2 regions of the Janthinobacterium sp. NKUCC06_STL genome follow, and region 2 is predicted to be linked to the other one. Evidence: predicted binding sites of a transcription regulator. Region 2 holds the regulator's gene; the other holds the start of a gene.
The links. Region 2 encodes LexA, which represses DNA repair genes until DNA is damaged. Its sites were predicted from a motif close to ACTGTATNNNNATACAGT; they were not measured.
Positions count from the first base shown of each region.

Region 1: the regulator LexA is predicted to act here: its motif matches at 2,146-2,163, upstream of recA (recombinase RecA).

Region 1 covers NZ_JAHKQY010000001.1:1,762,616-1,777,672, reverse strand. The annotation lists gene KO539_RS08075 (sensor histidine kinase N-terminal domain-containing protein) at 1-1,281, opposite strand, end outside; gene KO539_RS08070 (response regulator transcription factor) at 1,278-2,012, opposite strand; gene recA (recombinase RecA) at 2,267-3,370, shown strand; gene recX (recombination regulator RecX) at 3,574-4,029, shown strand; gene KO539_RS08055 (class I SAM-dependent methyltransferase) at 4,178-5,716, shown strand; gene KO539_RS08050 (DUF2889 domain-containing protein) at 5,995-6,555, shown strand; gene sucC (ADP-forming succinate--CoA ligase subunit beta) at 6,628-7,797, shown strand; gene sucD (succinate--CoA ligase subunit alpha) at 7,811-8,692, shown strand; gene KO539_RS08035 (pilin) at 8,906-9,370, shown strand; gene KO539_RS08030 (flagellar brake protein) at 9,392-10,114, opposite strand; gene KO539_RS08025 (DUF6713 family protein) at 10,278-10,658, shown strand; gene moaC (cyclic pyranopterin monophosphate synthase MoaC) at 10,659-11,165, opposite strand; gene KO539_RS08015 (M48 family metalloprotease) at 11,319-12,908, shown strand; gene KO539_RS08010 (DUF2946 family protein) at 12,905-13,501, opposite strand; gene KO539_RS08005 (YheT family hydrolase) at 13,494-14,519, opposite strand; gene KO539_RS08000 (nuclear transport factor 2 family protein) at 14,519-14,944, opposite strand; gene KO539_RS07995 (zinc-finger domain-containing protein) at 15,019-15,057, opposite strand, start outside.
Region 2 covers NZ_JAHKQY010000001.1:768,635-783,691, reverse strand. The annotation lists gene truA (tRNA pseudouridine(38-40) synthase TruA) at 1-68, shown strand, start outside; gene KO539_RS03540 (phosphoribosylanthranilate isomerase) at 97-780, shown strand; gene trpB (tryptophan synthase subunit beta) at 773-2,023, shown strand; gene trpA (tryptophan synthase subunit alpha) at 2,121-2,918, shown strand; gene accD (acetyl-CoA carboxylase, carboxyltransferase subunit beta) at 3,116-3,988, shown strand; gene folC (bifunctional tetrahydrofolate synthase/dihydrofolate synthase) at 4,104-5,402, shown strand; gene KO539_RS03515 (SPOR domain-containing protein) at 5,427-6,416, shown strand; gene KO539_RS03510 (CvpA family protein) at 6,437-6,925, shown strand; gene purF (amidophosphoribosyltransferase) at 6,964-8,487, shown strand; gene KO539_RS03500 (cystathionine gamma-synthase family protein) at 8,636-9,877, shown strand; gene lexA (transcriptional repressor LexA) at 9,946-10,581, opposite strand; gene rpsF (30S ribosomal protein S6) at 10,857-11,246, shown strand; gene priB (primosomal replication protein N) at 11,267-11,566, shown strand; gene rpsR (30S ribosomal protein S18) at 11,592-11,882, shown strand; gene rplI (50S ribosomal protein L9) at 11,910-12,365, shown strand; gene KO539_RS03470 (replicative DNA helicase) at 12,501-13,886, shown strand; gene KO539_RS03465 (DUF47 domain-containing protein) at 13,978-14,604, shown strand; gene KO539_RS03460 (inorganic phosphate transporter) at 14,647-15,057, shown strand, end outside.

The DNA of each region.
Region 1 (15,057 bases), 990 kb from region 2:
CAGGATGGCCAGCTCCAGGGTGCTGCGCACGCGCACCGTGACGCTGCCACCGGCCGGCGTATAGCGCAGGGCATTGTCGATCAGGTTGCTCAGCAGCTCGCGCAGCATCATGGCATTGCCGGAAATCATGATCGAATACGCGGGCTGCTCGAAGCCCAGGTCGATATGCTGGGCAAACGAGGCTTGCACCCAGTCCTGCACCACGCCGCGCGCCAGTTCGCTCAGTTCGATCGGCTCGAAAGCCGTGCCCGCCTGCGGCTGGTTTTCCGCGCGCGCCAGGGCCAGCAGTTGGTTGACCAGGCGCGTGGCCGCTTCCGAGCTTTTCGCCAGTTGCAGCAGCGAGCGGTGGATTTCGTCGTGGTCGGTCTGGCGCAGCGCCAGCTCGGACTGCATGCGCATGCCGGCCAGCGGCGTCTTCATCTGGTGCGCGGCATCGGCGATGAAGCGTTTCTGCATGTCGATCGACAGCGACAGCCGCGCCAGCATTTCGTTGAGCGAGCCGACCAGCGGCGTGATTTCCTCGGGCACCTGGCCCGATTCGATGGGCGATAAATCGTCGGGTGGCCGGGCGCGTATGCGCTCCTGCAATTGCGCCAGCGGCGACAGGCCGCGCGCCAGGGCAAACCAGACCAGGGCCAGGATCACGGGCAGGATGATGAACTGCGGCAAAATCACGCCCTTGATGATTTCATTGGCCAGCTGGGCGCGCTTTTCCAAGGTTTCGGCCACTTGCACCAGTGCGCGGCTGGGCTCATCGTCGTTGCTGGAAGGAATGTCGAGATAGCTGAACGCCACGCGCACGGGCGTGCCGTGGATGGTGTCGTTGCGAAACAGCACCATGCCGCTGCGGTATTTGTCGGGGTCCTGCGGCGGCGGCAAATCGCGGTCACCGTCGAGGTATTCGCCGCGCGGCCCCACCACCAGATAATACAGGGTGTCGATATCGTCGCCGCGCAGGAAGTCGCGGCCATTATTATTGCTGCTCTTTTCGTTCTTGTCCGGCACGCGGCGCAGCATGGCGCCGTCAGCCTGCTTGACCTGTTGCGTGAGCACGGTCACGCTGTCTTCCAGCGCATGGTCGAACGGCTGATTGGCGATGCCCTTGGCCACCAGATAGGTGATGGCGATGCTCATCGGCCACAGCAGCAGCAGGGGCGCCAGCATCCAGTCGAGGATTTCGCCGAACAGCGAATGCTCGATGGTGTCGTCTTGTTCCGTGGTGGGCGGCTCGAACCAGTCGTCGTCGTCCGGCTCGTCTGCTGGCGCCTCGCGCGCCTTCACTTGCTGGCGGGTCCGCTGGCCGGGCTGGCCGACTCGCCTGCTTCGGCGTTCAGGCGCGCCGCTTCCGAGTATTTTTCCAGGCAATAGCCGAGGCCGCGCACGGTGGCGATGCGCACGCCGCCCACCTCGATTTTCTTGCGCAGGCGGTGCACATACACTTCGATGGCGTTGTTCGACACTTCTTCGCCCCATTCGCACAGGTGGTCGACCAGCTGTTCTTTCGAGACGAGGCGGCCGGTGCGGCCCAGCAATATTTCCAGCAAGCCCAGTTCGCGCGCCGACAGGTCGAGCATCTGGTCGTTGATGTAGGCGCTGCGCCCCACCTGGTCGTAGCTGAGGGGGCCGTGCTTGATGATGGTGGCGCCGCCGCCAGCGCCGCGGCGAGTCAGGGCGCGCACTCTTGCCTCCAGTTCCGACAGGGCGAACGGCTTGGCCATATAATCATCGGCACCGAGGTCGAGGCCATTCACGCGTTGTTCGATGGAATCGGCGGCCGTCAGGATCAGCACGGGCAACAGCGAGGCGCGCGCGCGCAGGCGGCGCAGCACTTCCAGGCCGGACATCTTGGGCAGGCCCAGGTCGAGGATCAGCAGGTCGAATTCCTGGGTGGACAGGGCCGTATCGGCCTCCTGGCCCGTCTTGACGTAGTCGATCGCATAACCGGACTGGCGCAGCGAGCGGGTCAGGCCATCGGCCAGCACGCTGTCATCTTCGGCAAGTAAAATACGCATGGTGCACTTCCTATGCTTGCGGCGGTAGAAGTTTGTATTGTGTTTCATTTTCCGCAAGGTGGCGAGTTTTTGTGAGAAACCAGGCTTGTATTGATCTGTTTCAAAACAAATCCACGTTCCGCTTGCATTGATCACTGTTTTTTTATACAGTACTGTCTGTGTAAAGAATTTAACCCACTGGCGCTATCGCAGGCTGCACGGTTCACGTAGATGCGTCACGTGAATCCGCAACTGTAGAACGGCTGAAAGAACATATGGACGATAAAAAAGCTGTAGTACCCGCATCGGAAAAAGCCAAGGCGCTCGCCGCTGCACTGGCGCAGATCGAGAAGCAGTTTGGCAAAGGTTCGGTCATGCGCATGGATGCCAGCGCAGTGATCGAAGAAGTGCAAGTCGTGTCGACCGGTTCGCTCGGCCTCGATATCGCGCTGGGCGTGGGCGGCTTGCCGCGCGGCCGCGTGGTGGAGATCTATGGTCCGGAATCGTCGGGTAAAACCACGCTGACCCTGCAAACCATTGCTGAAATGCAAAAACTGGGCGGCACCTGCGCCTTTATCGATGCCGAGCACGCGCTCGACGTCGGTTACGCGCAAAAGCTGGGCGTGAACCTGCATGAATTGCTGATCTCGCAACCGGACACGGGCGAACAGGCGCTGGAAATCTGCGACGCCCTCGTGCGTTCGGGCAGCGTCGACCTCGTCGTCATCGACTCCGTGGCCGCGCTGACGCCACGCGCCGAGATCGAAGGCGACATGGGCGATTCCCTGCCAGGCCTGCAAGCGCGTCTGATGTCGCAAGCCCTGCGCAAGCTGACCGGTTCCATCAACCGCACGAATACCCTGGTCATCTTCATCAACCAGATCCGCATGAAGATCGGCGTGATGTTCGGCAGCCCGGAAACGACCACCGGCGGCAATGCGCTGAAATTCTACGCCTCCGTGCGCCTCGATATCCGCCGCACTGGCTCGATCAAGTCCGGCGATGAAGTGATCGGTAACGAAACCAAGGTCAAGGTCGTCAAGAACAAGATCGCGCCACCGTTCAAGGAAGCGCACTTCGACATCCTGTACGGCGCCGGCACCTCGCGCGAAGGCGAAATCCTGGACCTGGGTTCGGATGCCAAGATCGTGGAAAAATCCGGTTCGTGGTACAGCTACAACGGCGAACGCATCGGCCAGGGCAAGGACAACGCCCGCGCCTTCCTGCAAGAGCGTCCGGCGCTGGCCCGCGAAATCGAAAACAAGGTCCGCGCTTCGCTGGGTGTGCGCGAACTGCCGCCGCTGGCTGTTGAAAAGCCGGAAAAAGCCGATAAAGCCGCCGACAAGGCTGCCAAGGCTGCGGAAGCCAAGCCAGAGTAGGTCGGATGAGCGCGGCAAAGCCGCGCGTAATCCGACAACACCACAGACGTCAACAATGTTGTCGGATGACGGCCCAAGGGGCCTGATCCGAGCTACGCATGGCTTGCCGCAAGGTGTGACCATGATCGCCGTCCCGCGCTGTTGCGCCGGGCGGCGATTGTGTTTGGGTGATGTGATCGTGGAATGAAAGACAAGGTGGGTGTATGGCCGCAGTACAACTGAGCCTGAAGGGCAGGGCGCTCCGCTTTTTGTCGATGCGTGAACACAGCCGCATGGAATTGCGGCGCAAGCTGCAGCGCCATGCGCAGGAGGGCGATGACGTGGAAGCCTTGCTCGACAGCCTGGAACAAGCCAACTGGCTGTCGCAGGAGCGCTTTTCCGAGTCGCTGATCCACCGCCGCTCGGCCCGCTTCGGCAATAGCCGCATCATGGCGGAATTGCAAAGCCATGGCATAGCCGGCGAGGCGCTGCAGGAACTCAAGGCGGGCCTGGCCGAAGGCGAGACCGCGCGCGCCTGCGAAGTGTGGCGCCGCAAATTTGGTGAAGTGGCGCAGGATGCCGAGCAGCGCAACAAGCAGATGCGTTTTTTGATGCAGCGCGGCTTTTCGCAGCGCGCCGTGCAGGTGGCCTTGAAGGGGCTGGACCCCGACGAGGAATAAGGTTGGCCATGGCGACCCCGCCGTGCCCCCATGAACTGCGCATTCAAACGCCGTCTGTTTCCTGTATGGCGACGCCGCGCGATCAGGTATGCTGGCGCTCGAACGCTGTGCGATGCGCGCGGCCCCACTGATCGTGACAGGATGCAAGATGAGCAACTGGAATGCCGGCTATATGGCCGAAATCGCTTATACCTATGGCTATTACGAAGAATTGAATCCCTTGCGCTTGCGGCTGCCCCTGCTGGCCGCCGGCCTTGCCTTGCCGGCCAGCGGCACGGCTTGCGAGCTGGGCTTTGGCCAGGGTATCAGCGCCAACATCCATGCGGCGGCGTCCGCCACGCGCTGGCATGGCAATGATTTCAATCCTTCCCAGGCCGCCTTTGCGCAGGAGCTGGCCAGCGCGGCCGGCGCCGGCGCGCAGTTCACGGACGAATCGTTCGCGCAGTTTTGCCGACGCGACGACTTGCCCGATTTCGACTTTATCTGCCTGCACGGGATCTGGAGCTGGGTCTCGGCGGACAATCGCGCGCTGATCGTCGACTTCCTGCGGCGCAAGCTGAAAGTCGGCGGTGTCGTCTTCATCAGTTACAACACGCAGCCAGGCTGGGCCGCCATGATGCCGATGCGCGACCTGATGGCCGAACATAGCCGCGTCATGAGTGCTCCGGGCCAGAGCGTGCTGGCCAGAGTCGCTGGCGCCATCGATTTCGTCGACAGGATGATCGCCGTGCAACCGCGCTATCTGGCGGCCAATCCGCTCCTGGCGGAGCGCTTCGACAAGCTCAAGACGATGGATGGGCAGTATCTTGCCCATGAGTATTTCAATGCCGACTGGCAACCGATGGCCTTTTCCAGCGTCGCGGCCATGCTGAGTGAGGCCAAGCTCGAGTTTGCCGCATCCGCCAACTATATCGCTCTGGTCGACATGCTGAACCTGACGGCCGAGCACCAGCAATTCCTGGCCGAGATACCCGATCCCACCTTCCGCGAGACGACGCGCGCTTTCCTCGTCAACGAGCAGTTCCGCAAGGATTACTGGGTCAAGGGCGCGCGCAGGCTGACGCCATTCGCCCAGGCCAGCGCCTTGCGGGCCGTGCGCGTGATGCTGGCCGTGCCGCGCGACGAAGTGGTGTTGAGCGTGCATGGCGTGCTGGGCGACGCCGATATGGATGAGCGCGTATATGCGCCCGTGCTCGATGCCATGGCCGACCATCGCGTGTACACGATAGGCGAGCTGGAGCAGCAACTGTCGGGCAGCGACGCCAAGCTGGCCGCCTTGCTGCAGATCATGCTGGTGCTGGTCAGCAAAGGCAGTGTGCTGGCTGTTCAGGACGAGGCCGATATCGCCGTGGCGCGGCCGCAGACGGCACGCCTGAATGCGCACCTGCTGGAACAGGCGCTGGCAAGAACCGATTTGCTTGTCCTTGCCAGTCCCCTGACGGGCAGCGGCGTGATTGTATCGCATTTACAACAGCTCTTCCTGTGGGCGAAACTGCAAGGTTGTCTAACGCCCCAAGACTGGGTAAGCGCGACCTGGCCCGTGATGCTGCGCCTGGAGCAACTGTTGACAAGGGATGGGCAGCCCTTGCTGACGGAAGAGGAAAACCTGGCCCAGTTGCTGGTGCACGCGCAGTATTTTTCTGCGCACACCTTGCCTGTTTTGCGCGCATTGGGCGTGACAGACTGAGGCGTGGCGTCGGCCAGCTTGCCGGTGCCTGTCTACCTGCTTCCTGCTTATTCGTATTGTGAATGTTTGTTATTTATTTTGCGATTTTCATTGATAATTTGCGGCGGACGGCCAGACCAATAAATAATTATGTTGCGGCGCAACTAGCGCCCTGTGTGCTACACTTTTAGGGTTTTTGCGGCGCCGCAGGTGCGGTTGCTGTTCGTAGAAGCTGCGAACGGCGTGCTTTATGCACATGGCTGCTTACTAATTATGGCCGCGCAAGCGGCATCGGTCTTATGCCCCTGTCAACTCCCGTATCCCGGCGCGCCCTACGGCACTCCCGCGTTATCGACGTCCAAGCGTATGTGCGCGACGACGGCCTGTGGGATATTGACGCCCGTATCACCGATATCAAAAGCTATGATGCGACCCTGGCCTCCGGCCCCCGTCCCGCCGGCGCCCCTCTGCATGACCTCCATTTACGCATTACCGTCGATCGCGAACTGACCATTGTCGAGGCCGAAGCTGCCTCCGATGCCGTGCCCTATCCCGGTTTTTGCGATACCATCGGCCCCGCTTACCGGGCCTTGATCGGTCTGAATTTATTGAAGAATTTCCGCCGCGACTTGAAACAGCGCCTGGCGGGAATCGCTGGCTGTACCCATTTGACCGAACTGGCGCAAGTCTTGCCGACTGCGACGGTTCAGGCATTTGCCGGCGATGTCTGGTCGACCCGCGACGGTGCGAATGCTGACTTATCGCATGAAAAGCCGTTTCAACTCGACAAATGCCACGCCCTGCGCACCGATGGCGGGGCGGTGGCACAGTATTACCCGCGCTGGGTAGCCAAGCCGTGACCCCGGCGCTTTCCTGTTTTTTTTGCACCACTAACCGTATTTTTACACATCAGTATCAGAAGGGAAGCCAGCATGAAAATCCATGAGTATCAAGCCAAAGAAATCCTCCGGCAGCACGGAGTGACGGTACCACGCGGTATCCCGTGCATGTCCGTCGAAGAGGCAGTCAAGGCTGCGGAAACCCTGGGCGGCCCGGTGTGGGTCGTCAAGGCACAGATCCACGCAGGTGGCCGCGGCAAGGGCGGCGGCGTGAAAGTGGCAAAATCGATCGAGCAAGTCAAGGAATACGCTGACCAGATCATGGGCATGCAGCTGATCACGCATCAGACCAGCGCCGAAGGCCAGAAAGTCAACCGCCTGCTGGTGGAAGAAGGCGCCGACATCAAACAAGAACTGTACGTTTCGCTGGTCACCGACCGCGTTACCCAGAAAATCGTCCTGATGGCGTCGTCCGAAGGCGGCATGGACATCGAAGAAGTGGCCGAGAGCCACCCTGAGAAGATCCACCACGTCACCATCGATCCAGGCACCGGCCTGACCGATGCCCAGGCAGACGACATCGCCGCCAAAATCGGCGTGCCTGCCGGCTCCATCGCCGACGCGCGCGTCAACCTGCAAGGCCTGTACAAAGCGTACTGGGAAACCGACTGCTCGCTGGCCGAGATCAACCCGCTGATCGTTACCGGCAGCGGCAAAGTCATCGCTCTGGACGCCAAGTTCAACTTTGACCCGAACGCCCTGTTCCGTCATCCGGAAATCGTCGCCCTGCGCGATCTGGACGAAGAAGATCCAGCTGAAATCGAAGCGTCGAAATTCGACCTGGCCTACATTTCGCTCGACGGCAACATCGGTTGCCTGGTGAACGGCGCCGGCCTGGCCATGGCCACCATGGACACGATTAAACTGTTCGGCGGCGAGCCAGCCAACTTCCTCGACGTCGGCGGCGGCGCCACGGCGGAAAAAGTCACCGAAGCGTTCAAGATCATGCTGAAAAACCCAGGCCTGAAAGCCATCCTGGTGAACATTTTCGGCGGCATCATGCGTTGCGACGTGATCGCTGAAGGCGTTATCGCCGCAGTGAAAGCCGTCTCGCTGAACGTGCCACTGGTGGTGCGCATGAAGGGCACCAACGAAGACCTGGGCAAAAAGATGCTGGCCGATTCCGGTCTGCCTATCATCGCAGCCGACACCATGGAAGATGCAGCCAAGAGCGTCGTTGCCGCTGCTGCCGGTCAAGCTTAATTAAGGAATCAACATGTCCATTCTGATCAATAAAGATACCAAAGTCGTTACCCAAGGGATCACCGGCAAGACCGGCCAGTTCCACACCCGCGGTTGCCGCGACTACGCGAACGGCAAAGCTGCCTTCGTGGCAGGCGTGAACCCGAAGAAAGCCGGCGAAGATTTCGAAGGCATTCCAATTTTCGCTAACGTTACCGAAGCGAAAAAAGAAACCGGCGCCAACGTTTCCGTGATCTACGTACCGCCAGCAGGCGCGGCAGCGGCGATCTGGGAAGCTGTCGAAGCTGAAATGGATCTGGCCATTTGCATCACCGAAGGCATTCCTGTGCGTGACATGATGGCTCTGAAAGACCGCATGGCCAAAGCCAACAGCAAAACCTTGCTGCTGGGCCCTAACTGCCCAGGCCTGATCACGCCAGACGAAATCAAGATCGGCATCATGCCAGGTCACATCCACAAGAAGGGCCGTATCGGCGTGGTGTCGCGTTCGGGTACCCTGACCTATGAAGCAGTGGGTCAGCTGACCGCACTGGGCCTGGGCCAATCGTCGGCAGTCGGCATTGGTGGCGACCCGATCAACGGTCTGAAGCACATCGACATCATGAAGATGTTCAATGATGATCCAGATACCGACGCGGTCATCATGATCGGCGAAATCGGTGGTCCAGACGAAGCCAACGCGGCTTATTGGATCAAAGACAACATGAAAAAACCGGTCGTCGGCTTCATCGCTGGCGTGACGGCTCCTCCAGGCAAGCGCATGGGCCACGCCGGCGCGCTGATCTCGGGCGGTGCCGATACGGCACAAGCCAAGCTGGAAATCATGGAAGCTTGCGGCATCACCGTGACCAAAAACCCGTCGGAAATGGCGCGTCTGCTGAAAGCCATGCTGTAATTTCAGCCTGGTTACCGCAGTACAAAAAAGGAGCTTCGGCTCCTTTTTTTTGTCCGCAAGACAGGCCGATTCCCGGCCTGGGCGGACGATGCTGGTCCGAACCTGCCCAAATGTGTCGCTTTTCTTTCCATGCGTGCCGCCGCTGCCCGGGCGCGCCGCTGGCATGGCGCTTGCAACGTACCTGGCGTGAGCAATGCACCATGGGAGGATACGATGCGCGCGCAAAGCGGATTTACCCTGATAGAACTGATGATCGTGGTGGCCATCGCCGGCATCCTGGCGGCCGTGGCCATTCCCCAGTATGGCGACTACACGATGCGGGCCAAGGTTAGCAACGTGCTGGCGGCCGCTGCCCCGTTGAAAACGGCCGTGGCCCTGTGCGTGCAGGAAAACGGCGGTGAGGCGGCCGCCTGCAGCACGCCCACGGAGAGCGCACCAAGTGCGATTCCCGTGTTCAGTGCCACGCGCGAAGTGGCCAGCGCCACGGTGGACAAGGGCAATATCGTGCTGACCCTGGCGGCCGACCTGGGCACGGGTATCGGTGGACAAACCGTGACGATGACCATGAAGCCGGGCACGAGCAGCCTGACCTGGTTCAATAGCACCACCGTGACGAATCCGGCGGCGAAGGAGGCGATTACCAAAAACAATATTCCCGACGTGACGCCGACGCTGTAGGTGACGCTTGTCAGCCCGGTATCAGACGATTTTTTGCCGGTCCGCGATCAGCGCTTCATAGGTGAGGTTTTGCAGCAGGGTGTAGTGGGTCGGCTCCAGGTCGATGAATTGCACGCCATACGTATAGATTTCCGCCACCTCGGCGGCGTGGCCATTCGACGGCTTGCCCACGCTGACGTTCTGGATGCGGGCGCGCGTATTGACGCGCATCTGATGCTTGTTCGGCTGCACCAGCAGGGTAAAGCTCAGGGCCACGCCTTCGTCGTCCGGCGTGAGCATGCCGGGCGCTTCGATCAGCGCGCCCGAGACGCTGAGGTTGACGATGAACACGGGCACGGCCGCCACGTCGCGGTAGCTCAGCTGCGCCGGAATGTCCACCTTCACGCGCATGGCCGTGCGCAGGCTGGTGCCCTGGATGGCGTCGGGAAAGCTCAGGTGGACATAATTGAGCGGGCGGCCAAAGATGCGCAGCACGCTGCAGGAAAACGAGCAGACGGTGACGCCGGAAAACACGCGGATGGTCAGCTTGTCACCCTCGTTGAGCACGATGGAAGCGCCGTTTTCCATGGGAATCTTGACGATCAGGTACTCATCTTTCACATAGCCGATCAGGGTCGAGAAATGCTGGATGGGCTTGATGGTGCGGTGCGTGATGAACTGGATGCGGCCACCCACCTGCAGATTCATGGCCTCGAAGTCGAAGTCCTGGAGCTTGGTTTCCGCGGCGGGGTGCTTGCTTGTCATGCGATGCTCATCTGGATATGGACGACTCGCAGTATGCATGATTTCTTGATGAAAAAGCATTTATATCAATGAAATTCATATTGGCATTGAAAAATGCCAGGTGCACGCGCCGTCACGCGGTGCAGGCTTTACAATTGCTTCAATATTGACGAATGTGAATCCTATGCAGCGCAGCTACTTCTGGACCATGTTGTTCCTCATCCTGCATCAAATCGACGCTGCCTACTGGAAAGAGTGGGAAATGTTCCATCTGCCTGGCGGCGTGCAGGGTTTTCTGGTGTTTAACCTGGCGGCGATTGCCGTGGTGCTGGTGGGCTACAAGCACGTGTTGCTGTCCACCGCGCGGGCACCTTTTTATGCGAGCTGCTGCGCGGCCCTGGGCGTGGCCACCTTCCTGATCCATACCGGCTTTGCGCTGGCAGGACAGGAGCAATTTCACTTGCCGCTGTCCAAGGCCATCATCGCGCTGTGCCTGTCCGGCGGCGCCTGGCTAGTGTACGATTTGCGCCGCTTCCAGGAGCAGCTGGCGCGCCAGGCAAAATAATTACACCTCAGCGTGCCAGTCACCCGACTTGCCGCCATGCTTTTCCAGTACGCGCACATTCGTCATGACCATGCCCCGGTCGACGGCCTTGCACATGTCGTAGATCGTCAACAAGCCGATTTGCACGGACGTGAGCGCTTCCATTTCCACGCCCGTCTTGCCCGTCGTGTCGACCTGGGCGCGGCAGTGCACGCTGTTGGCCGCTTCGTCGACTTCAAAATCGACGGTGACGCGCGTGAGGGCCAGCGGGTGGCACAGGGGAATCAGGTCGCTGGTGCGCTTGGCGCCCATGATGGCGGCGATGCGGGCGATGCCCAGCACATCGCCTTTTTTTGCATTGCCTGAAATGATCAATGCCAGGGTGGCGGGCTGCATGCGGATGGTGCCGGCGGCCACGGCGCTGCGGCGCGTGTCTTCCTTGCTGCCCACGTCGACCATATGGGCCTGGCCCGTGGCGTCGAAATGGGTCAATTCCCCGGCGGGGGCTTGCTTGTCTGCTGTTGTCATGGCGTCAAAAATAGGTGAGGAGTGGGGCGCGGCACGCGTGGGAATGGGGGCCGCTAACAAGGTATGATAGCACCCGTGAATTCAAAAACTCCCCTCCAGACCGTACTCGAAAACGCCGCTGCCGCATGGCTGCGCCAGTCATGGCGTGCGTCCCTGCTGGCCGCGCTGTGCTGTGCTGCGCCTTCTGCGCTGGCGCAAACCTATACCTCCGCGCCAGCGGCGCCGGCCGCCAGCGCGGCGGCCAAGCCGGCAAGCAGCTGGACGCCGCTGGCCGTGCCGCCGGCGCCGAACCTGCCGAACCTGGGCGACACGTCGCGCGAAGACCTGTCGCCGGCGATGGAGCGCAAGATCGGCGAGGAAATCATGCGCGGCATCCGCGGCGACCGCGACTACCTCGATGACGCGCCCTTGCTCGAATACCTGAATACCTTCGGCAACGCCCTCGTGGCGGCGCGTCCCAGCGTGCGCGGCGAAACGAATTACGACTATTTCTTCTTTGCCGTGCGCGATCCCCAGTTGAACGCGTTTGCCTTGCCTGGCGGCTTCATCGGCGTGCACTCGGCCCTGGTGCTGGCGGCGCAAACGGAGGCGGAACTGGCTTCCGTGCTGTCGCACGAGATCGGCCATGTGGCGCAGCGCCATATCGCGCGCATGCTGGGCCAGCAGCGCCAGGATGCCCTGATGCCGCTGGCCGCCATGCTGCTGGCGGCGCTCGCTTCGCGCGCCGGTGGCGACGTGGCCATGGGCGTGTTTGCCGCCGGCCAGGGCCTGGCCATCCAGCGCCAGCTCAATTTCGGCCGCGACGCCGAACGCGAGGCGGACCGCATCGGTTTCCAGATCATGGGCGAAGCCGGGTTCGACACCACCGGCATGGTGGCCTTCTTCGGCCGCATGCAGGCGGCCAGCCGCTCGTACAGCGACCTGATGCCTGCTTATCTGCAGACTCACCCGCTGACGACGGAACGCATCGCCGACATCCAGGCGCGCATCCGCGAGCAGCCGTACAAGCAGCGTGCGGACAGCCTGAGTTTTCACCTGGCCCGCGCCCGCGCCCGCGTGCTGCAGGATGAAAGCGTGCAAGGTTTGTTGAATGCCAAGGCCCTCTTCAAGACGCAGCTGGAACAGCAAAGCCGCTTCCAGGTGACGGCCGCCCATTACGGCTTGTCCTTTGTCGCCGTCAAGCAGGGCAAGCCGGCGGAGGCGCAAAAGGAACTCGATGCGGCCAATGCGGCACTGCACCAGCCGGCCGCGCCAAATGTGCTGACGTCGGGCGGCACGCAGGGTCCCAATTCGCTGCTGGCGGCGATGGCGCTGGAAGTGCTGTTGATGCCGGCGCAAAAGAAGGAAGTGGCGCAACAGGCACTGAAGGCGGCCGACGCTGCGCGCCAGCAGTTCCCTCTCTCGCGCGGCATTGCCCACCAGTATGCGGAAGCGTTGATGGCTGCCGGCAAGCTGGAGCAATCGACCCTGTATTTGCGCGAACAGGTGCAGCTGTACAAGGAAGAGCCGGAACTCTACGATTTACTGGCGAAAGCTTATGCGGACCAGGGCAAGATGACCTTGCAGCACATGGCGCTGGCCGAATCGTACGTCTTGCAGGGCGCTACCATGGCCGCGCTGGACCAGCTGACGATCGCCCGCAAATCAACGGACGCGACCTTTTATGACCAGGCCGTGATCGATGCGCGCGAACGCGAATTGCAGGAAAAGCGCCGCGAACAGATCAAGGATCAGAAGGGTTAGTCCTGATCGGCTTGCGGCACCGGCTGGAAGTCGAAGGTTTGCGGCACGGCATCGTAGCGCAGCGGCTGCACGGCAATGTGCTTGCCTGCGTGCAATAGGGTCAAGCTGCCCTGGTGCAATTCCAGCCAGTCCAGCAAGTCGTCGTTGCTGGCCACTTGGCCATCGACATGTAGCGCATCGAGCACCTGCGACAGGTCGCGGTCGTCGACCTGCGCCACGATATCGCCATGGCGCAAGATCAGCATGCCGTCGTCGCACCAATACACTTGCTCGATCTGTTCCAGCGGCGCGCCCGTCTGCAAGACAAAACCGTGCTGCGGATCGCTGCGGGCGATATACGGCGTCGCCTCCAGATTCACATACACGCGCTGCGGGCCGTTCTGGAAAAACCAGCAACCGCGTTCATCCTGCGCATAATTGCGGTTGATGAAATTCAACAGGGCGGCGTGGGCGATCTTGTCGCCGGGCAGTTGCTGTTGCTGCGCCTGCTGGTCGCGCATGCGCCAGTGGCCGCGCGCGTCCAGGCCCAGCCAGCCGTAGCAGTGCGGTACGTTCGGCCATTTGGCCAGGGCTTGCTTGACGAGTTCATCCATGTGTAGCGTTTTCCGTGTGAGTGGGCGCACCGCCAGCGTGCCAGCTTTGCGACACAGACGGCGCCATGTTGCCGTTTTCAAAAAAGGAGAGCAGCCGTTGCGGCAGCCAGCGTGTGCTACCCGGCAACTTGCCGGCGGCAAAGCCGACGTGGCCGCCGTGGCGCGGATACTCGAGTGTGACGTTCGGCGCGGCGCTGCGCGGCAGGAAGCGTCCGGGCAGGAAAGGATCATTTTGCGCATTCAGTACCAGGGTCGGCACGGTGATATCGTGCAAGACGTGCTTGGCGCTGGCGCGGTGCCAGTAATCGTCGGCGTCGCGGTAGCCGTGCAGGGGGGCCGTGACGACATTGTCGAAGGCGTGCAAGTCGCGCGCGGCCAGCATGGCGTCACGCGCGAACAGGCCGGGGAACTGTTCCAGCTTGGTCAGGCATTTCGGTTTCAAGGTGTTCAGGAACATGCGCGTGTAGAGCCGGTTGGCGCCCGAAGACAGGGCCTTACCCCCTTGCGCCAGGTCCAGCGGGGCCGATACGGCCGCGGCCGCATCGATGAAATCGGCCTGGTGCTGCGACTGGCCCAGCCAGCACAGCAGGGCGTTGCCGCCCAGCGAGACGCCGGCCGCGTAAAATTTACCGGTGGCGCGCGGGCGCAGGCGCTGCACGATCCAGTCCACTTCCTGCGCATCGCCAGAATGGTAGAAACGCGGGGCCAGGTTGGCTTCGCCCGAGCAGCCGCGAAAATGCGGCACGGCGCCGGACCAGCCGCGCGCGGCCACCTCGGCCATCAGCGCGCGCGCGTAATGGCTGTTCGACGAGCCTTCCAGGCCGTGGAACAGCACCACGAAGGGCTGGCCCGGCTGGCCGTCGACCAGGTCGACGTCGACGAAGTCGCCATCGGGCGCTTGCCAGCGTTCGCGGCGGAAGGCCACGGCCGGCTTGGCAAGGCACACGGCCGGATAAATCGTTTGCGCGTGGCCGCCAGGCAGCCACAGCGGGGCGGTATAGAAAAGAGACAAAGCCATCAGTGCAGGATCTGTGTCCCCGCGGCATCGGCCGGTGCGCCGCCGGGGGCGATGGAGGCGTGATGCAAGACGATGCGCCAGCCGCGCGGCGTTTTTACATACACGTTCGTGGCCAGCAGGTGCGCCGGACCGCCTTCTTCCTGGGTCACGCCTTCGATGACCGTGTGCACCGAGCTCATCAGATTGTGCGTTTCATGCAGCTGCGCCGGCACGATATGCAGGCCGCCGCCGGCCAGGATGGTTTCCCACGAGGCGCGGATGGCGGCGTGGCCGATCAGGCGCGCGCCGCCCGGGTGGATGCAGACGATCTCTTCATCGTCGGCCCATAGCGCCATCAGCGCTTCGAGGTCGGCGCGGTGCAAGGCATCGTAGAACGCCGCTTCGACTTCGGCGGCGCTGCCATTGAGTTCTTTCAGACGTTTCATGACGACTCCGGCTTGATCGGTATAGCTCAGTGTGCAAATGAAAACGGCGCGCTGGGGGCGCGCCGCTGGGCAGTTTAATGGTGGCCGGCGCTGGCGCCTTCCTTCAGGGTGTA
Region 2 (15,057 bases):
CGCAGATCGATTACGATCCGAAATGGGCATTGCCGCAGGACAGCAGCAGCGCTTTGCCCTGGTTTTGATCTGCATCAAATCAAGTAAAGGATTGCCATGCCTCGCACACGCATCAAGATCTGCGGCCTGACCCGCGTTGAAGACATCCAGGCCGTCGTGGCGGCCGGCGCCGACGCCATCGGCTTCGTGTTCTATCCGAAAAGCCCCCGCTACGTGACGCCCGAACAGGCAGCTGCCCTGATCGCCGCCGTGCCGCCCTACGTGACGACGGTGGGCCTGTTCGTCAACGCCACGGTGGAAGACGTACGGGCAACGAAGGCCGTGGCGCCTTTGTCACTGCTGCAATTTCATGGCGACGAGACGCCGGAACACAGCGCCGCGCTCGCTGGCGCCGTGAATACGCCGTTTACGCAAGTGTTCCGCGTCAAACCCGACACCTCCTTTGAAGATTTGCTAGAATACGAACAGCGCTATCGCGCCGCCAGTCCCTTGTTCTCCAGCCTCTTGCTCGATACCTATGTGGATGCCTATGGTGGTGCAGGAAAGGTATTTGATTGGTCCCTCATTCCAAAAGAACTCGCGCCTCGGGTCGTTTTAAGTGGTGGCTTGAGCGTACAAAACGCGACTGACGCAGTGGTGCGCGTGCGCCCTTACGCCGTCGACATCAGCAGTGGTGTCGAAGCGTCCAAGGGCATCAAGGACGCATCCCGAGTCCGCGCGTTTATCGCCGCGCTGCAGGATGCCGATGCCATCATTGCCAGAGGAAACAACCATGAATGACCACACCACCGCGCCCGGCGCAGCCGCCGCATTGTTCCACGCCACCGATTACCCGTTTCCCGACCTGCGGGGCCACTTCGGCCCGTACGGCGGCTCCTTCGTTGCCGAAACGCTCACGCATGCGCTGGCCGAGCTGAAAGATGCCTACGCCCGCTACAGCGTCGATCCGGAGTTCCTCGAAGAATTCCGCTACGAGCTGAAACACTTCGTCGGCCGTCCATCGCCGATCTACCACGCCAAGCGCTGGTCCGAGCTGGCCGGCGGCGCGCAAATTTACTTTAAACGCGAAGACTTGAACCACACGGGCGCGCACAAGATCAATAACGTGATTGGCCAGGCTCTGCTTGCCAAGCGCATGGGCAAGCCGCGCATCATCGCCGAGACGGGCGCCGGACAGCATGGCGTGGCCACGGCCACCATCTGCGCCCGCTTCGGTCTTGAATGCGTGGTCTACATGGGCAGCGAAGACGTCAAGCGCCAGGCGCAGAACGTGTACCGCATGAAACTGCTGGGCGCCACCGTCGTGCCCGTTGAATCCGGTTCCAAGACCCTCAAGGATGCGCTGAACGAAGCCATGCGCGACTGGGTCACGAACATAGAAAACACTTTTTATATTATCGGCACCGTGGCCGGCCCCCATCCGTATCCGATGATGGTGCGCGACTTCCAGTCTGTGATCGGCGAGGAGTGCCTGGTGCAAATGCCTGAAATGACGGGCCGCCAGCCCGACTACGTGCTGGCCTGCATCGGTGGCGGCTCGAACGCCATGGGCATCTTTTACCCGTATATCGACCAGAAGGATGTAAAACTGATCGGCGTGGAAGCGGCCGGCGAAGGACTGGACACGGGCAAGCATTCTGCTTCGCTGACGGCCGGCTTCCCAGGTGTGCTGCACGGCAACCGTACCTATCTGCTGCAGGATGACAACGGCCAGATCATCGAGACGCACTCCGTCTCGGCCGGCCTCGACTATCCGGGCGTAGGTCCGGAACACGCGTGGCTGAAAGACTCGGGCCGCGCGCAATACGTGTCCATCACCGATGACGAGGCGCTGCAGGCTTTCCACGACTGCTGCCATATCGAAGGCATCATCCCGGCCCTGGAATCGTCGCACGCACTGGCTTACGCGGCCAAGCTGGCGGCCACCTTGCCGAAAGACCAGATCGTGCTGGCCAACCTGTCGGGCCGTGGCGACAAGGACATGCATACCGTGGCGGAGCGCATGGGATTGAATTTCAGTTAAATAACTGATAACCCCAGTATTGCGTAGGTCGGATTAGCGGGGCCGCCGAGGCGCGAGCGCGTAATCCGACATCTCTCACCGATAAAGAAAGCTATCCATGTCCCGTATCGCCACCACCTTCGCCAATTTAAAATCCAACAACAAGACCGGCCTGGTCACTTTCATCACCGCCGGCGACCCCGGCCCTGACGCCACCGTGCCGCTGATGCACGCGCTCGTCGAGGGCGGCGCCGATGTGCTGGAACTGGGCGTGCCGTTTTCCGACCCCATGGCCGAAGGCCCCGTCATCCAGCGCGCCTGCGAGCGGGCCTTGAAATTCAATGTCGGCATCCATGACGTGTTCGGCTATGTGCGCCAGTTCCGTGAAACGAACCAGACGACGCCCGTGGTGCTGATGGGCTATGCCAACCCGATCGAGCGCATCGGCAGTGCCGCCTTCATTGCAGCGGCGCAAGCGGCCGGTGCCGACGGCGCCATCGTCGTCGACTATCCGCCGGAAGAGTGCGAAGAATTCGCGGCCGCCATGCGCGAAGCGGGCCTCGACCTGATCTTCCTGCTGGCGCCCACCTCGACGGAAGAGCGCATCGCGCAAGTGGCCAAGGTTGGCGGCGGCTTCAGCTACTATGTGTCGCTGAAGGGCGTCACGGGTGCCGGCAACATTGATACGGAACAGGTGGCGGAGCGCCTCGCTGCCATCCGCCAGCATGTAAAATTGCCTATCGGCGTGGGCTTCGGCATTCGCGATGGCGCCACGGCCAAGGCTGTTGCCAAGGTGGCCGATGCCGTCGTGATCGGCAGCCGCATCATTCAGGAGATAGAAAATGCCCCGGAAGGCGGCGCCGTCGACGCCGTGCGCAGCTTTACGGCAGGCATCCGCGCCGCACTGGATGCCTGAGCAAGCTTGTTGTTTACACAAGCTCGGGTGGCGGCAAAGTTCGACAGCCCGGCGATAAACGGCTACACTTCGGCCACTGATTTGCCTGTTATTGTGCAATAGATAAAATTTTTGGTGGCGCCCTGCGGGGCGTCGCCGTTTACCGTCTGCCGGGGGCGTCCACCGACGCTACCCCTACAAGGGCCCAAGGAGAAAATATGAGTTGGTTGGAAAAACTGCTGCCACCGCGCATCCAGCGTTCGGACGCCGCCGCGCGCAAGACCATGCCGGAAGGCCTGTGGGTCAAGTGCCCGTCGTGCGAAGCCGTGCTGTACCGTACGGACCTGGAATCGAATCTGCACGTGTGCCCGAAATGCGACCACCACATGCGCATCCGCGCGCGTGAACGCCTCGACAGTCTGCTCGACGCGGGCGGCCGCTATGAAATCGGCCAGGAAATCCTGCCCGTCGATACCTTGAAATTCAAGGACAGCAAGAAATACCCGGACCGCCTGAAATCCGCCATGGAAGCGACGGGCGAGACGGATGCGATGGTCGTCATGGGCGGCGCCATCATGAGCTTGCCGGTGGTCGTGGCGTGCTTCGAATTCGAATTCATGGGCGGCTCCATGGGCTCCGTCGTGGGCGAGCGCTTCGTGCGCGGCGCGCAAATCGCGCTGGAACAGAAAGTGCCGTTCATTTGCATCACCGCCACCGGTGGCGCGCGCATGCAGGAAGGCTTGCTGTCGCTGATGCAGATGGCCAAGACCACGGCCATGCTGACCAAGCTGTCGGAAAAGAAATTGCCATTCATCAGCGTGCTGACCGACCCGACCATGGGCGGCGTGTCCGCCTCGTTCGCTTTCATGGGCGACGTCGTCATTGCAGAGCCGAAAGCACTGATCGGCTTTGCCGGCCCGCGCGTGATTGAAAACACCGTGCGCGAAAAACTGCCGGAAGGCTTCCAGCGCGCCGAGTTCCTCGTCACCAAGGGCGCCGTCGACATGATCGTCGACCGCCGCAAGATGCGCGAAGAAATCGCCCGCTTGCTGGCCTTGTTGCAAAACCAGGCTGTGGAAGTACTGGCGTAATTTGATTTACCCCAAAACCTGAACTGCCGGGGTCGGACCCTCAGGGTCCGACCCCAGTCTTCGGTTCGGGTCTCATGTCTTTCCCGCCTCGCGCACTCTTTTCAAGAAGTCTCCCATGCACAACCTCCCCACCACCTTGCCGGACTGGCTCGCCATGCTGGAAACCCGCCATTCAGAAACCCAGATCAACATGGGCCTGGACCGCGTGCGAGCCGTCAAGGCGCGCATGCAACTGGCTTTTACCTGCCCCGTGATCATGGTGGCGGGCACGAATGGCAAGGGGTCCACCTGCGCCATGCTGGAATCCGTGCTGTTGCGTGCCGGCTACAAAGTGGGGCTGTACATCAAGCCGCACTTTCTCGACTTTAACGAGCGCGCGCGCGTGCTGGGCGAGATGGCCAGCGACGAGCAGATCGTCGCCAGCTTCCATGCCGTCGAAGCCGTGCGCGGCGATACGCCGCTGACGTATTTCGAATTCACCACCCTGGCGATTTTGCATTTGCTGTCGCAGGCGAAGCTGGACGTGGCCATCCTGGAAGTAGGCCTGGGCGGGCGCCTGGATGCCGTCAACGTGATCGACGCCGACGTGGCCATCGTCACCAGCGTCGATATCGACCACACGGATTACCTGGGCGACACGCGCGAAGCGATCGGCTTTGAAAAGGCGGGCATTTTCCGTCCGGGCAAGGCGGCCATCTGCAGCGACCCCGTGCCGCCGCAGTCGCTGATCGACCATGCCGAGGCCATCGGCGCCGACCTGTGGCTGATGGGCCGCGATTTCAATTATTCGGGCGACAAGCAGCAGTGGAACTACGGCGGACGCGAGCAGCGCCGCAATTCGCTCGCGTATCCAAGCTTGCGCGGCGCCAACCAGATCCTCAATGCGACGGCCGTGCTGGCCGCCCTGGAAGTGCTGAAGCTGAAACTGCCCGTGGGTGCGCAGGAAGTGCGCACGGGCTTGGTGACGGTGGAACTGCCGGGCCGCTTCCAGGTCTTGCCTGGCCGACCCAGCGTGATCCTCGACGTGGCGCACAACCCCCACGCGGCCTCGGCGCTGAACCAGAACCTGGGCAATATGGGTTTCCACCCGTACACCTATGCCGTGTTCGGCTCCATGCTGGACAAGGATATCGATGGCGTATTGGCTGCGATGAGCGAACATGTCGACCACTGGTGCCTGACGGGCCTGCCTTCGCCGCGCGCGGCCACGGCTTCCGAGCTGGCCGCCAAGGTGCAGATCATGCTCGAAGATAAGCCTGACAGCAGCGAACATACTGTGTCTATTTTCGATGATCCGGCACAAGCTTTTGCAAATGCAATGAGCCGGGCCGGTGAGAATGATAGAATTGTGGTCTTTGGTTCTTTCCTCACCGTTGCCGGCGTGATGAAGGCCCGAAAATCCTCACTTCACTGAAACGCACTCGACTGAAAATCACGCATGGGCTTGTTCTCGAAACTGTTTAAAAACAAGCAAGAATCCTCTGGCGAAGACAGCGGCTTTTATGTCCCTGGCGAAGCACAGTCGCCGACCCGCAAGCGCGCAGCCAACACCTCCGGTGGCGGTGGATCGCGCCGTGGCGGCAAGGAAGCGCCGGATCCGGTCTTGCCTGAAAAAAAGCGCGCACGCCGCCGCCTGGTCGGGGCCATTGCCCTGGCCTTGGGCGTGGCTGTCGGCTTGCCGATGCTGCTCGATTCCGAGCCGAAGGCGCCGTTCAACGATATCGCCATCGACATTCCGTCGAAGGAAAAGGCTGTTGCGCCTGCGCCTGCACCGGCGCCCGTCCCGGCCGTCCCGGCGCAAGCTGCAGCGAATGGCCTGGACCAGTCCGAGGAAATCGTCGATACGCCGCTGCCGCCTGCGGCCAAGCCGACGCCCACACCGGCACCCGTGCTGGCCGCCGCCCAGCCTGCACCGGTCAAGCCAACTTATGTGGAACCGAAACCCGAGCCCAAGCCTGAGCCCAAGCCGGTCAAGGTGGAGCCAAAGCACGAAAGCAAGCCGGAGCCGAAACACGAATCCAAGTCCGAGTCCAAGCCAGAGCCCAAGCATGAAGTAAAACCGGAAGCCAAGCCCGAACCGAAGCCTGCCAAGCCGGCGCAATCGGCCGACGATGCTGCGCGCGCGCTGGCGATTCTGGAAGGCAAGCCGCAAGAGAAAGCACAAGACAAGGCGCAAGACAAGGCGCACGACGCCGGCAGCGGCAAGTTCGTGGTGCAGGTGGCGGCCCTGGCGACGCAGGACAAGGTTGACGAATTGCAGGACAAGCTGCGTGAAGCGGGTATCAAGTCGTACACGCAGAAAGTCTCCAGCCCGGCGGGCGAGCGCATCCGCGTGCGCGTGGGCCCGTTCGGCAGCCGCGAAGACGCCGAAAAGACCCGTGCCAAGCTGCAAAAGCTGGGCCTGGGCGGCAGTCTGGTGCCGGCGTGATGTTGCAAGGCTGAGCGCGCGTGACGATCTTCGATTACCTGGTGCTGTTCGTGCTGGTGACGTCCGTGCTGATCAGCATGATGCGTGGCCTGGTCAAGGAAATACTGTCATTGGTCAGCTGGGTCGTGGCGTTCGTCATTGCCAACGCCTATGGCGCCACCCTGGCGAAATTCCTGCCGGAAGCCGTGCCGGGCGAGGCCATCCGTTTGTTGCTGGCTTTCGTGGTGCTGTTCATCGGCGTGCGCATTTTGATGGGATTGCTGTCCATGACGGTCGACGCGCTCGTCAAGGTGACGGGCCTGAGCCTGGCCGACCGCACCCTGGGCACCCTGTTCGGCGTGGCGCGGGGCCTTGTGATCGTGCTGACCGCCGTCATCTTGTGTGGCATGACGTCCATACCGCAGCAGCCATTCTGGAAAAACGCGCAGCTCAGCCCGCTCGCGGAGCAGGGCGCGCGCGCCATCAAGCCTTATCTGCCTGCCGCTTACGCGCAGCATGTGAAATTTTGAATTTTTTTAAAATCAGTAGCACAGTTTAGGAGCACACCATGTGTGGCATCGTCGGCGTCGTTTCCCATCAACCTGTCAATCAATTGCTCTATGATGCATTGTTGCTCCTGCAACATCGCGGTCAGGACGCGGCAGGGATTGCGACCAATCACAGCAGTATGTTTTCCATGCACAAGGCCAACGGCCTCGTGCGTGACGTCTTCCGTACGCGCAACATGCGTTCGCTGCAAGGCACGACGGGCATCGGCCATTGCCGCTACCCGACGGCCGGTTCGTCGAGCGAAGAGGAAGCACAACCGTTCTATGTGAATGCGCCGTTCGGCATCACCCTGGCGCACAATGGCAACCTGACCAACTGGGAACAGTTGAAGCTGGAAATGTTCAAGAACGACCGCCGCCACATCAATACCGATTCCGACTCGGAAGTGCTGCTCAACGTGCTGGCGCATGAAATCCAGGAAGCGACGACGGGCCTGAACCTGGACCCGGAAGCCATCTTCAAGGCCGTTACCGTGCTGAACCGCCGCGTCAAGGGCGGTTACGCCGCCGTGGCGCAAATCGCCGGCGTGGGCTTGCTGGCCTTCCGCGATCCGCACGGCATCCGTCCGCTGTGCCTGGGCATCAATGAAACGGAGCAAGGTCCCGAATACTTGATCGCTTCCGAATCCGTGGCCCTGGAAGGCATGGGCTTCCGCTTCGTGCGCGATATCGGTCCCGGCGAAGCCGTGTTCATCGATGCCGACAAGAAATTGCACAGCGCCCAGTGCGCCGACAACGCCAGCCTGAACCCGTGCGTGTTCGAATTCGTCTACCTGGCCCGTCCCGACTCCGTCATCGACGGCGCCTCCGTGTACGCCACGCGCCTGAAAATGGGTGAATACCTGGCCGAAAAGATCCGTGCCGAGTTGCCAGGCGTGCATATCGACGTGGTCATGCCGATTCCCGATTCCTCGCGTCCGGCCGCCATCCAGCTGGCCATGGCGCTGAACATCGAGTACCGCGAAGGCTTCATCAAGAATCGCTACATCGGCCGCACCTTCATCATGCCGGGCCAGGCGGCGCGCAAGAAATCCGTGCGCCAGAAGCTCAACGCGATCCCGTCCGAGTTCAAGGACAAAGTCGTGCTGCTGGTCGACGATTCCATCGTGCGCGGCACCACCAGCCGTGAAATCGTGCAGATGGCGCGTGAAGCGGGCGCGACGAAAGTCATCTTCGCCTCGGCCGCGCCACCGGTGATCTACCCGAACGTGTACGGCATCGACATGCCGACGCGCGACGAACTGATCGCCTACGGCCGCACGACGGAAGAAGTGTGCCGCGAAATCACGGCCGACTACCTGGTCTACCAGGATATCGGCGCGCTGAAGCAGGCGATCGCTGACGTCAATCCGGCGCTCACCAACTTCGAGGCTTCGTGCTTCGATGGCGTCTACGTGACGGGCGACGTGTCGCAGGAATACCTGGACCGCCTGGAATATGCGCGCCACCATCCGAAGGCGGCAGCGCCCGAAGATACGCCACGTTCCCAGCTGAACCTGAACCTGGCGACGACAGAAGCATAAGTACCTGCCCGGCCGATGCCGGGCTTTTTTTCGGGGTCAGACCCGTCGGGGGAATGCGCGCCAGTGGTGCGCATTCCGATCCCGGAGGGACTGACCCCAGCATTTGCCTTGGGGTTACGCGGCAAATCGAATATTCGGAATTCTCACCATGACCACCAAAAAAACCTACGGCTTTACCACCACCATCCTGCATAACGACCGCCGCAAGGGTATCGAGCACGGCTCCCTGCACAAGCCCGTGCACACTTCCGTTGCTTTCGGTTACGCCGATGCGCGCCAGCTCGCTTCCGTGTTCCAGGGCAAGGAGCCGGGTTTCCGCTACGGCCGCCAGGGCAACCCGACCGTTTCCGCGCTGGAAGACAAGGTCAACAAGATGGAAGACGGCGTGGCGACCTTGTGCTTCGCCACCGGCATGGGCGCCATCGGCGCCGTGGTGCAATCCTTGCTGCGCGCCGGCGACCATGTCGTGTCGTCGGCCTTTTTGTTTGGCAACACCAACAGCCTGTGGCAAACGGTGACGGGGCAGGGTATCGCTGTGGCGTTTGTCGACGCCACCGATGTCGCCAATGTCGCGGCCGCCATCACGCCGGCCACGCGCATCGTCTTTGTGGAAACCATCGCCAATCCGCGCACGCAGATCGCCGACCTGAAAAAAATCGGTGACTTGTGCCGCGAGAAGGGCATTTTGTACATCGTCGACAACACTATGACGACGCCTTACCTGTTCCGCCCGAAAGCCGTGGGCGCGGGACTGGTGGTTAATGCCTTGACGAAATCGATTGGCGGCCACGGCAATGCCTTGGGCGGCAGCTTGACGGACACGGGCGTGTTCGACTGGACGCAGTATCCGAACATCTTCGAGAACTACAAGAAGGCGGCGCCGGCCCAGTGGGGTATCGCGCAAATCCGCGCCAAGGCCTTGCGCGACTTCGGCGCTTCGCTGGGACCGGAAGTGGCGCACCATATCGCCGTCGGCGCGGAAACCATGGCCTTGCGCATGGACCGCACTTGCTCGAACGCCCTGGCGCTGGCCACCATGCTTGCCGCCGACCCACGCGTGGCGGCCGTGCATTACCCGGGCTTGCCATCGCACCCGCAGCACGCGTTGGCGACGGACTTGTTCCGCAGCTATGGTTCGCTGTTCAGCTTTGAGCTGAAGGATGGCATCGACTGCTTCGATTTCCTCAATCGTTTGAATTTGGCTATTCCAGCGAGCAACCTCGGCGACACGCGCACCCTCGTCATTCCCGTCGCCCACACGATTTTCTATGAGATGGGTGCCGAGCGCCGCGCCAGCATGGGCATCGCCGAATCGCTGATCCGCGTGTCAGTCGGTATCGAGGATGAAGCAGACTTATTGGAAGATTTCAGCAACGCGCTGGATGCATAAGCAGCCGCGTATGTAAAAAGGGCCGCGACAGTGATGCTGTCGCGGCCCTTTTTTTTTGCACATAAAGTTTAATGCCAGCTGCGCATCAGTCCGACCGCCAAGCCTTCCAGTGCAAACTCGTCTTCCGGCGACACGGTGATCACCTTGAAGTCCGGGTTTTCCGGCAGCAGTTCGATGACGGAGCCCGTTTTCTTGTAGCGCTTGACGGTGACTTCGTCGCCGATGCGGGCGACGACGATCTGGCCGTTCTTGGCGCTGTCGACCTTTTTCACGGCCAATAAATCGCCATCCATGATGCCGGCGTCGCGCATGGACCAGCCGCGCACCTTCAGCAGGAAGTCGGGCTTGGCCGAGAACAGGGCCGGGTCGACGTTGTAGCTCGCTTCCAGGTTTTCCTGCGCCAGGATGGGCGAGCCTGCCGCCACCCGGCCGATCAGGGGCAGCGACATCAGCAGCGCTGCCGGCACTTTCGATGGCGCCGCTTCGGCGGCCGCGCCGATCAGGCGGATGCCGCGCGAGGTGCCGGGCGAAATCTCGATCGCCCCCTTGCGGGCCAGGGCCTGCAAATGCTCTTCGGCCGCGTTGGCCGATTTGAAACCCAGTTCATTGGCGATTTCGGCACGGGTGGGAGGAAAGCCCGTGTTTTCAATCGCGTCCTTGATCAGGTTCAGGATTTGTTCTTGTCGTGCTGTCAGCTTGATCATGAGCGGTGGGTGCATACTAAAATGCTGTCTATATGAACAGTCTGTATTTTTGTACAGTATCGTCCACTATGCAAGGGGATTTCCGTGTTTTCGGCGAATTTCGCAAGAAATAGTCGGCCATGGGCGGAAAGCACGCTGGCGCACGGTCTTTTCGGACGCTGATGGAAGGAATGATTGAAACGTTTGCAAAAGGCGGTTATAATCTTCGGCTGACCTTCCCACACCCGTCTTGACGCCGGGGTGGGCGATTATCAATCCGACCTGAAGGAGTTTGCATGCGTCATTATGAAATAGTCTTTATCGTCCATCCGGACCAAAGCGAGCAAGTGCCCGCGATGATCGAACGCTACAAAGCCAGCGTAACCACCCGCGGCGGTTCGGTTCACCGCGTGGAAGATTGGGGCCGCCGTCAAATGGCTTACTCGATCCAAAAGCTGCCTAAAGCACACTACATCTGCCTGAACATCGAATGCGACAACGAGACCCTGGTCGAGTTGGAAACAGCATTCAAATTCAATGATGCCGTGTTGCGTCACCTGACCGTTAAAATGAAGAAAGCTGAAACAGCTCCTTCGCCGATGATGAAATCGGTACAACGCGAAGACGCGGCCAAAAGCCACCGCACCGAAGCACCAGCAGCCGCTCCAGCCGCAGCAGCAGCTTAATTCTTGACCAGGATCGTGCGCTGAACCAGCTACAAGTCACCGCCATCATTGCCGAGCGCGAAATATTGCGCTATACCCCGGCAGGGCTGCCGATTGTGAATGCAGTATTGCAACACAGTTCGCAGCAGATGGAAGCAGGGATTGCCCGTTTGACCGAGTTTGATGTTGCCGCGCTAGCCGCTGGCGAAATCTCAGGCCGGTTCAGCCAGGCAAGCTTGGGCGGGGTGTATCAGTTCACGGGTTTCCTGGCCAGGAAGAGCCGCAACAGCAAGAGTTTGGTGTTTCACATCATTGATTTTAGTGCAGTCAATTCTGACTAGCGCATTTTAGATACAGGAGCCTGACATGGCATTCGGTAAAAAGTTCGACAAAAATAAGCTCAAGCTTAAAGAAAAACGCAAACAGCAAAACCCGTTGTTCAAACGCAAGAAGTTCTGCCGCTTCACCGCAGCTCACGTTGAGCAAGTCGACTACAAAGACGTCGACACGCTGAAAGACTTCGTCCAAGAAAACGGCAAGATCATGCCAGCACGCCTGACCGGTACCAAAGCGCACTACCAGCGCCAAGTTGACACCGCAATCAAGCGCGCTCGCTTCCTCGCGCTGCTGCCATACACCGATCTGCACCACGCTTAATCGGTCAGATATTCCTGGAGAAGAACTATGCAAATCATTCTGTTAGAAAAAGTTGTTAACGTCGGTAACCTCGGCGAAGTCGTCAAAGTCAAAGACGGTTACGCACGTAACTTCCTGATCCCGCAACGCCTGGCACGTCGTGCTACGGCAACCGCTGTGGCTGAATTCGAAGTCAAGCGCGCCGAACTGGAAAAAGCTGCTGCCGCCAAACTGGCCGCATCGCAAGCCCAGGGCGAAAAACTGAGCGGTCTGACCGTTCAAGTTGCTCAAAAAGCTGGTGTTGATGGCCGTCTGTTCGGTTCCGTCACCAACTTCGACATCGCTGAAGCGCTGACCAAGCAAGGTTTTGCTGTTGAAAAAGCACAAATCCGCATGCCTACCGGCCCGCTGAAGATCGTTGGCGAGCACAACGTTTCGGTTGCTCTGCACACCGACGTGGTCGTGGAAGTTGTTATCGCTGTCGTTCCAGACGCGAACGCGTAATTGTCTGCGGGCCTGGCCCGCAAGCATTGCCGCACTATGAAAAGCCGGGTTCGCCCGGCTTTTTTGTGGCCTTTTTTTCGCTCAATTTCAGCCCTTTATTTTTGCCAGCACGCCGAAGCGGGTATAATTCGCGCCATGAACGCCCCCTCTGATCCGCAACTGGATTCCCTCCGTATTCCGCCGCATTCGATCGAAGCAGAACAATCCGTTATCGGTGGTCTGCTGCGCGACAATGCCGCATATGACCGCATCGCCGACTTCATGCATGCGGAGGATTTCTATCGCTATGACCATCGCATCATCTTCGAGCAAATCGTCAAGATGGTTAACGCTTCCAAGCCAGCCGATGTCATTACTGTTTTTGAAACCCTGACCCAGCTCGGCAAGGCCGATGATGTGGGCGGACTCGCTTACCTGAACGCCATGGCGCAAAACACGCCATCGGCCGCGAACATCCGGCGCTACGCCGAGATCGTGCGCGACCGCGGCGTGCTGCGCAAACTCATCACCGTCGCCGACGATATCTCCGGCACGGCCTTCAGCCCGCAAGGCAAGGAAGTCAAGCAGATGCTTGACGAGGCCGAATCGAAGATTTTCGCCATCGCGGAAGAAGGCGCGCGCGGCGCCCAGGGCTGGACCGCCATCCAGCCCCTGCTGACGCAGGTGGTCGAGCGCATCGATGAGCTGTACAGCCGCGACAACCAGAGTGAAATCACGGGCGTGCCCACCGGTTTCATCGACCTCGACCGCATGACCTCCGGTCTGCAGCCGGGCGATCTGGTGATCGTGGCGGGCCGTCCATCGATGGGCAAGACGGCGTTTTCCGTCAATATCGGCGAAAACGTGGCCATCGACAGCGGCTTGCCCGTGGCCGTGTTCTCGATGGAGATGGGCGGCGCCCAGCTGGCCATGCGTATGCTCGGCTCCGTCGGACAGCTCGACCAGCACCGCCTGCGTACTGGCCGCCTGAACGACGAAGACTGGCCGCGCCTGACGAATGCGATCCAGAAGATGAACGACGCGCAGTTGTACATCGATGAAACGCCGGCGCTCAATTCCATCGAATTGCGCGCCCGCTCGCGCCGTCTGTCGCGTCAATGCGGCAAGCTGGGCCTGATCATCGTCGATTACTTGCAGCTGATGTCGGCCAATACGCCGGGCGACAACCGCGCCACGGAGATTTCCGAGATTTCGCGGGGCTTGAAAGGCCTGGCGAAAGAACTCGGTTGCCCCGTGATCGCGCTGTCCCAGCTGAACCGCTCACTGGAACAACGCCCGAACAAACGTCCTGTCATGTCCGACTTGCGCGAATCGGGCGCTATTGAGCAGGATGCCGACGTGATCCTGTTCATTTACCGCGACGAGGTGTATAACCCCGACTCGCCAGACAAGGGAACGGCCGAAATCATCATCGGTAAACAACGTAACGGTCCAATCGGCAGCATCCGCCTCACCTTCATGGGGCAGTACACCAAATTTGGCAATTACAGTGGTGGCCTGGCGCTTTACCAAGGCGACTAACACAGCAGCACTGATATTCCATTGGCCGCCCCCTCATACGGGGCGGCTTTCTGTAGTAAATAACACGACTCAATGCTTAACGGAGAATGACATGTTTGGACGCTTGATGCCCACTGAGGGCAAGTTTTTTGAATTGTTTAACCAGCACGCGGAACTGTGCGTCAAGGGCGCGAAAGAGATGCTCGGCCTGATGACCAATTTCGACGACCTGGAAAACCGCGTACATGCGATCGAAAGCATCGAGAAACAGGCGGACAAAGTCACCTACGCCACCGTGGAAATGCTGCACAAGACCTTCATCACGCCGATCGACCGCGATGACATCCACCAGCTGATCACGCGCCAGGACGACATCCTCGACCTGCTGGAAGATGCGGCGCAAACCGTCTCGCTGTACGACCTGAAAGCCGTCACGCCGGAAGCCAAGCGCCTGGCCGAACTGGTGCTGGCCTGTACCGAAAAAGTGCGCGACGCCGTCGCCATGCTGCACAACATGGACAACTCGCGCAAGATCGTCGCCATCTGCGAAGAGATCGACCGCCTGGAATCGGACGCCGACCACGTGATGCGCGCCGCCATGTCCAAGCTGTTCCGCGACGAGCCGGACGTGCGCAACCTGATCAAGCTGAAAGCGATCTACGAAATTCTGGAAACCGTGACCGACCGTTGCGAAGATGTGTCCAATATTATCGAAGGCATCATCGTCGAAAACGCGTAAGCGTTGGGCCTGTCCTGAACCAGAATCAGAAAAGAAACTACAATGACCATACAAATCAGCATCTACGTGCTAGGCCTGTTGATCGTCCTCGCGCTGCTGTTTGACTTCATGAACGGCTTCCATGATGCCGCCAACGCGATCGCCACGGTGGTCTCGACGGGCGTATTGAAACCGCAGACCGCGGTTGCCATGGCCGCCACGTTCAACTTCGTCGCCATCTTCGTGTTCCACCAGCTGACCGTGGCCGCCACGGTGGGCAAAGGAACCATCGATCCGGCCGTGATCGACCAGTACGTGATCTTCGGCGCGCTGATGGGCGCCATCTTCTGGAATTTGTTTACCTGGTACTACGGCATTCCTTCGTCGTCCTCGCACGCGCTGATCGGCGGCCTGGTGGGCGCCGCTGTCGCCAAGTCCGGCACGGGCGCGCTGGTCGCCGCCGGCCTGTGGAAA